One region of the Thermoflexus hugenholtzii genome, then DNA from elsewhere that is predicted to be linked to it. Evidence: riboswitches for the same ligand, from Rfam matches in the RefSeq annotation. Region 1 holds a riboswitch; the other holds the start of a gene.

Region 1 (4,183 bases):
TGCTCCGGGCGGACGGACCCGTGGATCTCCGGGAGGTCCTGGCGCGGGCCCTGTCCGAGCCGATGGACACCGTCGGGGCAGCAGCCATGGATGCCGCTGGCCGCCTCGCCGCCGCGGTCTCCACCGGCGGCATGTCGAACAAATGGCCGGGCCGGGTGGGGGATTCGGCCCTCATCGGCTGCGGCGCTTACGCCGACGATCACAGCGGAGCGGCGGTGGCCACCGGGTGGGGGGAGACCCTGATGCGGGTGGTGATCGCCAAAACGGCCTGCGACTTCATGGCCCTGGGGCTCTCCGCCTCGGGCGCCGTGACCGCCGCCATCCGCCTGCTGGAGGAGCGGGTGAATGGGCGGGGCGGGCTGATCGCCATCGACCGGGAGGGCCGCATCGGCATCGCCCACAACACGCCTCATATGAGCTGGGCGTGGACCGACGGACGTGTTCTGGAGGCCGGGATCCGCGCGCCGGAGTGAGTGCGGGGCTTGGTCACCGGCGAGTCCGGAGCCGCTCGAGCTCGAGGCTGAGCCGCAGGGCGACCCCGCTGAGGACCCCGGTGAGGTGCGCGGCCAGGTAGGGGGAGATGTCCAGCTCCCGCCCCAGGATCCGGGTTTGATAGAAATAGGGGACCCAGGCCAGCACGCCCAGATAGATCAGAACCCGGCTGAGCCAGCGCCGCCGCCAACCATGCCGCGCCTCGCCGGAACGTCCTTCCATTGCCGCCGCCCGGGCCCGCAGCCGCCACCCGCCCAGCACGCCCGCGAGATGCGCCGCCAGGAAGGGGAGGATCGGCCAGTCCTCCCCCGCTGCGGTCGCTGTGAGGAAGGGAACCCAGACCAGCACGCCCAGGAGGATCAGCCCGTTGCCCAGCCACCGCCATCCCTCCGGGCGGAGAGGGAAACCCATGAAACCTCCGCCATAGAAGAGATTTCTGCGCTTTCATGTTGCCCGGAGAAGTTGTGGGGGGCAAGACGCGCGGATCCGGTTTAGGGGAAGAGGGCGATGGGTCGGGTTCGTCTGGATCTTCTGCTGGTGGAGCGAGGGCTGGCGGAGAGCCGGGAGCGGGCGCAGCGCCTGATCCGCGCCGGCCGGGTCCGGGTGGGGGATCGGGTGGTGGACAAGCCCGGGGCCCTGGTGCCGCCGGACGCGCCGGTGCGGATCATCGAGCCTTTCCCTTACGTGAGCCGCGGCGGCCTGAAGCTGGCCGCCGCCCTGGCCCGCTTCCCGGTCCCCGTGCGGGGGGCGGTGTGCGCCGATGTGGGCGCTTCCACGGGGGGCTTCACCGATTGCCTGCTCCAGCACGGGGCCGTTCGGGTCTACGCCATCGATGTGGGCTACGGCCTGCTGGACATGCGGCTGCGCCAGGATCCGCGGGTGATCGTGATGGAACGGACCAACGCCCGTTATCTCACGGAACTGCCGGAGCCCGTGCATCTGGTGACCATGGATGTCTCCTTCATCTCGGTCCGGCTGATCCTTCCCAATGCTCATCGCTGGCTGGTCCCGGAGGGCCACGCCATCGTGCTGGTCAAGCCTCAGTTTGAGGCCGGGCGCGCTGAGGTCAAACGGGGCGTGGTGCGCGACCGCGCGGTCCACGAACGGGTGTTGCGGACGCTGATCGAGTGGAGCCGGGCGCATGGCTGGTGGCCCCGGGGGCTGATCCCCTCGCCGCTGCTGGGGCCGGCGGGCAACGTGGAGTTCCTCCTCTGGCTGCAGAAGGGAGAGGGGCCGACGGATGTCGAAAGCCTTCTCCGCGAGGCTTTCGCCGAACTGGAGGCCCATCCCCCAACCCGGGAGTAGTGGCGGCATCCATCGTGCGGACACCGGAAAGCCCCGGGGCGGCTCCTGGCGCCGGAGGATGGGTTCCGGATATGTATGCCGGCCGGTGAAGGTGACCCGCCGGGTCGTCCTCACCCGATTCGCTCGGAAAGCCCGGCATGGCGGGATGGCGGGAAGAATCCTGGGGTTCGGACGGTTGACATTTCCTTTTACTGTGGTAAGATAAACGCAAAAGGGATGATGGCGTCGTGGAAAGCGACGACGCCTCATCCCGGGACAACTGAATAGAGCGTGGCACTCATCGAGAGAGGCGGAGGGACCCGGCCCGACGAAGCCTCGGCAACCTCCCGTGGAGCATCAGGGCCGACCGGGGAGCACGCCGCCCCCCGGCGGAGCGCTCCCGGGGATGGTGCCAAATCCGGCAGACGGTTCGGTCTGGGAGATGAGGTGGCCCGCAGCGGCGATGTGCCTCTTCTTCCCAGAAGAGGCTTTTGTTTTGCCCCGCCCCTCCTCCCGGCGGGGTGTTTTTATGTTCACACCCCGTCGGGGGAAGCGGGGGCCGTGCGGTGCGGCGAGCGGCGAACAGGCGGAGGAAGGCCCCTCGGGCACCTTCCTCCGTGGGATCCAGGCACCCTGAACCCGTTATGAAAGGAGGACCCGGATGCGGAACATCGTGGTTTCCGAAGCCGGCGGCCCTTACATCGAGGACCTTCCGGTGGAGATCGTGGAGCGGAAGGGCATCGGGCACCCGGACAGCCTGTGCGATGGGATTGCCGAGCGCATCAGCCGGGAATACACCCGCTGGTGCGAGGAGCACCTGGGCGGCGCGTTGCACCACAACTTTGACAAGGTCCAGCTGGTCGCCGGAGAGGTCTCGGTGCGCTTCGGCGGCGGAGAGCTGCTGAAACCCATCCGCATCCAGATCGCCGGCCGGGGCACCCCCTACTACAACGGCCAGGCGATCCCGATGGAGACCATCGCCATCGAGGCCGCCCGGGCCTATCTGCGGGAGACCATGCGCTACCTGGATCCGGTGAAGCATGTGATCATCGACTGCTTCGCCGGGCGCGGCGCCAGCGAGCTGATCGACATCGTCCATCAGGTGACCGCCAACGACACCAGTTTCGGCGTCGCCCACTGGCCCCGCAGCGGCCTGGAGGAGGCGGTCTACCAGGCCGCCCAGTATCTCAACTACGAGCTGATCAACCAGTTCCCCATCGGCGAGGACGTCAAGGTCATGGGGCTGCGCCAGGGGAACCAGGTCATCCTGACCGTGGCCGTCCCCTTCATCGCCACCCGGGTGCACGATGCGGCGGAGTATGAAGAAGCCAAGCGGGGGGTGCAGGAGGCGCTGCAGCGCTTCGTCTCCAGCCTCCCCGCCCTGGAGGGACGAACGGTCCGGGTTGACGTCAACACCGCCGATCACGCCAAGCGGGGGGATTTCTACCTGACCCTGACCGGGACCAGCGCCGAGATGGGCGACGATGGCGCCGTCGGCCGGGGGAACCGCATCACCGGCCTGATCACCCCCTTCCGCTCCTCCAGCCTGGAGGCCGCCGCGGGCAAGAACCCCATCTCCCACGTCGGGAAGGTCTACAACGTGCTGGCCCTGGAGATCGCCCGGGACATCGTCGCCCGTCTGCCGGAGATCCGGGAAGCCACCGTGTATCTGCTCTCCCAGATCGGCAAGCCGCTGGATCAGCCGCTGATCGCCAACGCCGCCGTCCGGGTCCGCTCCGGCCCGCTCACCCCGGGGATCCAGGAGGCCGTGCGGGCGATCGTGGATGAACACCTCTCCAACATCCACCAGGTCCGCCGTAAGATCATCGCCGGCGAGGTCTCCCTGTTCTGAGCCTTCGTGCTCGGAGAACGGGCGCCTTCAAGGGCTGAGCGGGCGCACCGATGCCCCGCTCAGCCCTTTGGAGGAATCCTCCGCGCGATTCCTGGCTGTGTGGAGCTTGCGGGATGCCCCGACGAACCCGGATGCGATGGCTGGCAGCGGTCGCCCTGCTCTGGCTCGCCGCTCTGCTCCGCTGGCTGGACCTGCCTCACATCCCCTATGGGCTCTGGTATGACGAAGCGTATTACGGGCTGGATGCGCTGCGGGTGCTGCAGGGGGAGGTGCGGATCTTTTTCCCGGAGAACAACGGCCGCGAGCCCCTGTTCGTCTATCTGGTGGCCGGCGCCATCGCCATCCTGGGGCCCACCCCTTACGCGCTGCGGCTCACCGCCAGCATGATCGGCCTGCTCGCGGTGGCCGCGACCTTCCGGATGGCGTGGACGATCTCCCGGCGCTGGGAGGTGGGCGCCCTGAGCGGGGCGCTGATGGCTTTTCTGCTCTGGCCCCTGAACCTCAGCCGGGTGGGGTTCCGGGCCGGCCTGTTCCCCATGGCCGCCGCCCTCACCC
Region 2 (4,183 bases), 800 kb from region 1:
GAAGGCCACCAGGCAACCCGGCTGGACCTGATAGGCCTCATACCATTCCTTGAGGCCGAAAACGTATTTCCGCTCCCGAACCACCCATCCGGGCCAGCGTCGGCCGCTGACCGGATCCTCAAACTCAAAACGGATGCGATGGGTTCGGCCCAGGGGGAAGACCTGGCCGGTGCGCCGGGTGAGAGGGGCCGTTCCACTCCGCAGATGGGGATACGAAGCGACCCAGATCACCTCATCGGCCTCCCCCAGGCCCGGCCGGATCTCTTCCGGATCGCTGAGCTCGTCATCGATCTCCGCCGCGATGCGGCGCAGGGCCTCATCGAGGCGCGCGCGGTCCCCCCCATAGGGTCGACCCTGCAGGCGGGGCGGCGTCTCCTGCACCTCCGGGGGTTCCATCCGCCGCAGGAACCACAGGAACTGACCTGCTGGGCCCACCTCATCGAAGCGAGGATCCCGGTAGAGGGCCGCGTTCAGGGAGAAGACCCGCAGGGGCAGGGGAACATCCGCCGGGAGCTCCAGATGCGGCAGGAGCTCCTCCGGCGAGAGAGGCCCTCCGTTGTGGACATCGAGGACCGCCTCCACCAGATTCAGGTGGCCCTCATGGAGCTCCACCAGCAAGGCCCGAGGGAACCAGTGATCCCCTACCCGGACGAAATCCGGGCTGGCCTCCAGCCGCGCCCGCAGCTGCTCCCGGATGCGCTGCCCCCACCGGTCCCAGATCTCCTCCGGGCGCAGCTCCTTCTCATCAGGTCCCCGCCACCCGTCCAGATCGTTGAGGCGATGTGGAAGCGGATACTCCGCCGCGAACTCCCGAACGGTCCCGTCCTCTTCAAAGCGCACCTGGATCACCTTGAAGGGGCCGATCTCGGGGTTATGGCCCTCGCGGATCCCCACTACCGTTCCCACTGCGAAACCCATGTGTGGGAAGAAGAGGCGTTCCCCCACCTCATAGCGATCCCGGGGGCGGAAGGGACGGGTGCCGGCGAGGGCGGCACGCCGGCGCTCCTCAATCTCCTGCAGGCGCTGCCGGATCAGGATGCGAGCCAGCTCCTCATCGGTGCGGGGAAGCGGATCCTCCAGGAAGCGGTTCAGCAACGCCTCCAGATCCGCTTCCGTGATCTCCATGTGCTCCCAATCCATCGGGCCGGGCCATGCCATCGCCACCGCTTGCTCCTCACAGATCCGCCTTGAAGCCTGCGATGCGGCGCTCCTCCAGGGACGAGGACCCGTGATCTTCAAGTCGAAGCGCCGAGATCCTACAAGATTATAGCGAGGCCGAACGGGAGCAGCAACCACATGGGCTTCTATGCGCCGCGGCTTCCTCTCCGGAGCCCGGAGGGCGATGAGGCCAGAGGGACGAGATTTGCATCCGCGAAGGGTCCTCGCTATAATCATTCCAAACAACCGAATATAGGTGCCGCTCTTATCCAGAGTGGGTGGAGGGACCCGGCCCGATGAAGCCCCGGCAACCTGCCCGCCGTAGCGGGCGGCCGACCGGCGAACGGCCGCGCGGGTAAGGTGCCAAGTCCGGCAGAAGCGTTCGCCGCGCTTCTGGGAGATAAGGGTGGCCTGACGCGAGGCCCCTTTTCCCAGAAGGGGCCTTTTTGTTATCCCTACAGGCCTCGCCTTGCTCCTCCCATCCGTCTCAGAGGTGGTCGAAGGATCGCATCATCTTCTTCCGCAACGGATAAAGGAGGTGCCGGCGATGGAACTGCAGACGGAAACCGGATGCGCCACCTCGCTGGAGATCCGCGGCCCATCCACGCGGGCGGTGCATGGCGGCGCGGAGCGCCATAACCCCTACCACGCGGTGGTCCCGCCCATCGTCCAGACCGCCACCTACGCGTTCCGGGACACGGCGGACCTGATCGCCTTCCAGGAGGCCCGGCAGTGGGGCGCGGCCGGCGGCCGCGTGGATTACGGGCGCTACGGGAACCCCACCGTCGCCGCCCTGGAGGCCCGGGTGGCTGCCCTGGAAGGGGCGGAGGCCGCGGCAGCCTTCTCCTCCGGCATGGCCGCGGTCACCGCCATCCTCTTCGCCTCCCTGCGCAGCGGAGCCCACCTGATCGTCACGGAAGACGCCTACCGGCGCACCCGCCAGTTCGTGCTCCAGTTCTTGCGCCGCTTCGGCGTGGAGGCCACGGTGGTGCCCATCGGGGATTTCGAAGCCCTCGAGGCCGCGATCCGGCCCAACACCCGGCTCATCTTCACGGAGACCCCGACCAACCCGTATCTGCGGGTGATGGACCTGGAGCGGCTGGCGGAGATCGCCCGTCGGCGCCGCATCCGCACGGTGGTGGACGCCACCTTCGCCACCCCCATCAACCTGCGCCCTCTGGATTACGGGATCGACCTCGTGATCCACAGCGCCACCAAGTATCTCTCCGGCCACAACGATGTGATGGCCGGGGTGGTGGCAGGATCCGCCGACCTGATCGCCGGGCTGCGGGAGATGCAGGCGATGATCGGGGGCATCCTGGATCCCCACGCGGCTTATCTGGTCCTGCGGGGCCTAAAGACCCTGGCCCTGCGGGTGCACCGGCAGAACGAGAACGGCATGCGGGTGGCCGAGTTCCTCAGCGCCCATCCCCGCATCCGCCGGGTCTGGTATCCGGGGCTGCCCTCCCATCCGGATCACGCCGTCGCCCGCCGCCTGATGCGTGGGTTCGGGGGGGTGGTCACCTTCGAAGTCGCTGCGGATCGCGAGGGCACCTCCCGCTTCATCGACGCCCTGCGCATCCCGTATATCGCGCCCAGCCTGGGCGGGGTGGAGAGCCTGATCGAACAGCCCGCCCTGATGTCCTACTATGAGATGGACCCCGAGGAGCGGTCCGCCATCGGCATCACGGACAACCTGGTCCGTCTCTCGCTGGGCATCGAGGACCCGGACGATTTGCTGGCCGACCTGGAACAGGCCCTGGCCCGCCTTCCTTAGCGGGCCCTCGACCGGGGAAGCGCGCGAGGGCATAGGCCGCGTGGATCCTCGTCCCGCGCGGCAGCCGGATGCCGATCCCCTGGATCCCATGTGAGGAAGAGCCTCCAAGCCGCCGGATGTGGCAAGAGCCTTGATGATCATCGCCGATGAAACGTCCACGCTCGCCCGCTGGAGGGGAATCCTCCGGGCCGTCCGCCGGGACGGGATGCCGGCGCTGTTCCTGATCGGCGCGACGGCCCTCTTCTTCTGGCCCCTCTGGATCGCCGGATACCGCTTCCCCAAGGGAGGCGGCGATCTGTGGGGGCAACTGTATCCGGTCTGGTCCTTCGTGGCCGAAGAGCTGGGACGCGGCGTCCTTCCGCTGTGGAACCCCCGAATGCTGGGAGGGGACCCCATCTTCTCTGAGGGGCAATATGGTTTGTTCAACCCCCTCAACTGGCCCCTCTTCATGGCTTCCCCGATCCCACCGGGATGGGTGCTGCTGCGCGGTGCCTTCAGCCTGTGGCTGGCCGGAGTCGGGATGTATGTGTATCTGCGTCGTTCGCCGATCTGGAGGCTGGGACGCTCCGCAGCCCTCACCGGCGCCCTCGCTTATATGTTCTCGGACCCATTTGTGGTCCACCTGGGCCACCCTCAGTTCAACGACGCAATGGCCTGGCTCCCGTGGGCACTGGCCGGTGTGGACCAAGCCGCGCGGCGAACCCGCAGGATCCCCCTCGGTGCCCTCCCCATCGCCCTGCTCCTCCTTTCCGGGCACGGTCAGGCGGCGCTGTATGGGATGCTCACTGTAGGGCTTTACGCTCTCGGACAGGCGGCAGCGGGTGGATGGCCTCGGGGCTTCTACCGAATCGGACGGCTGGCCTTAGCCGGGCTGCTGGGCATCGCCCTGGCTGCCCCCTCCCTCCTCCCCGGTCTGGAGCGGCTCCCCCTGACGGATCGAGCCGGCGTTCCCCTTGAACAACGGCGGGGGTATGAATTCCCACCCGCGATGCTCATCGATCTCCTCAGCCCGCTCTTCCACGGGCGGGGAGCTGACCAGTTCTGGCTTCCGGCAAATCGAGTGGAGAGCGGCTACGTGGGATCGGTGACCCTGTATCTGGCCCTGCTGGGGCTGTTGGGGACCTTGCGGTTTCGTCGGACGTGGGCGCTGATCGGCCTGGGCACGCTGGCGCTGCTGTTCTCCCTTGGCTACCAGGGGCCGCTCTACCCTGCCCTGGCTCGGCTCCCCCTGTTCTCGGAGACCTGGAA

The links. Region 1 has a riboswitch for S-adenosylmethionine ahead of KNN16_RS14610 (methionine adenosyltransferase). Riboswitches for the same ligand answer to the same signal wherever they lie in the genome.
Region 2: another riboswitch for S-adenosylmethionine. It lies ahead of KNN16_RS03285 (PLP-dependent aspartate aminotransferase family protein); the one in region 1 lies ahead of KNN16_RS14610 (methionine adenosyltransferase).

Annotation. Positions count from the first base shown of each region.
Region 1 covers NZ_CP076326.1:3,218,415-3,222,597, forward strand. The annotation lists gene KNN16_RS14595 (isoaspartyl peptidase/L-asparaginase family protein) at 1-473, shown strand, start outside; gene KNN16_RS14600 (hypothetical protein) at 487-903, opposite strand; gene KNN16_RS14605 (TlyA family RNA methyltransferase) at 1,000-1,797, shown strand; SAM riboswitch class I at 2,072-2,225, shown strand; gene KNN16_RS14610 (methionine adenosyltransferase) at 2,438-3,628, shown strand; gene KNN16_RS14615 (glycosyltransferase family 39 protein) at 3,742-4,183, shown strand, end outside.
Region 2 covers NZ_CP076326.1:705,021-709,203, reverse strand. The annotation lists gene KNN16_RS03290 (hypothetical protein) at 1-1,164, opposite strand, end outside; SAM riboswitch class I at 1,421-1,565, shown strand; gene KNN16_RS03285 (PLP-dependent aspartate aminotransferase family protein) at 1,706-2,935, shown strand; gene KNN16_RS03280 (YfhO family protein) at 3,069-4,183, shown strand, end outside.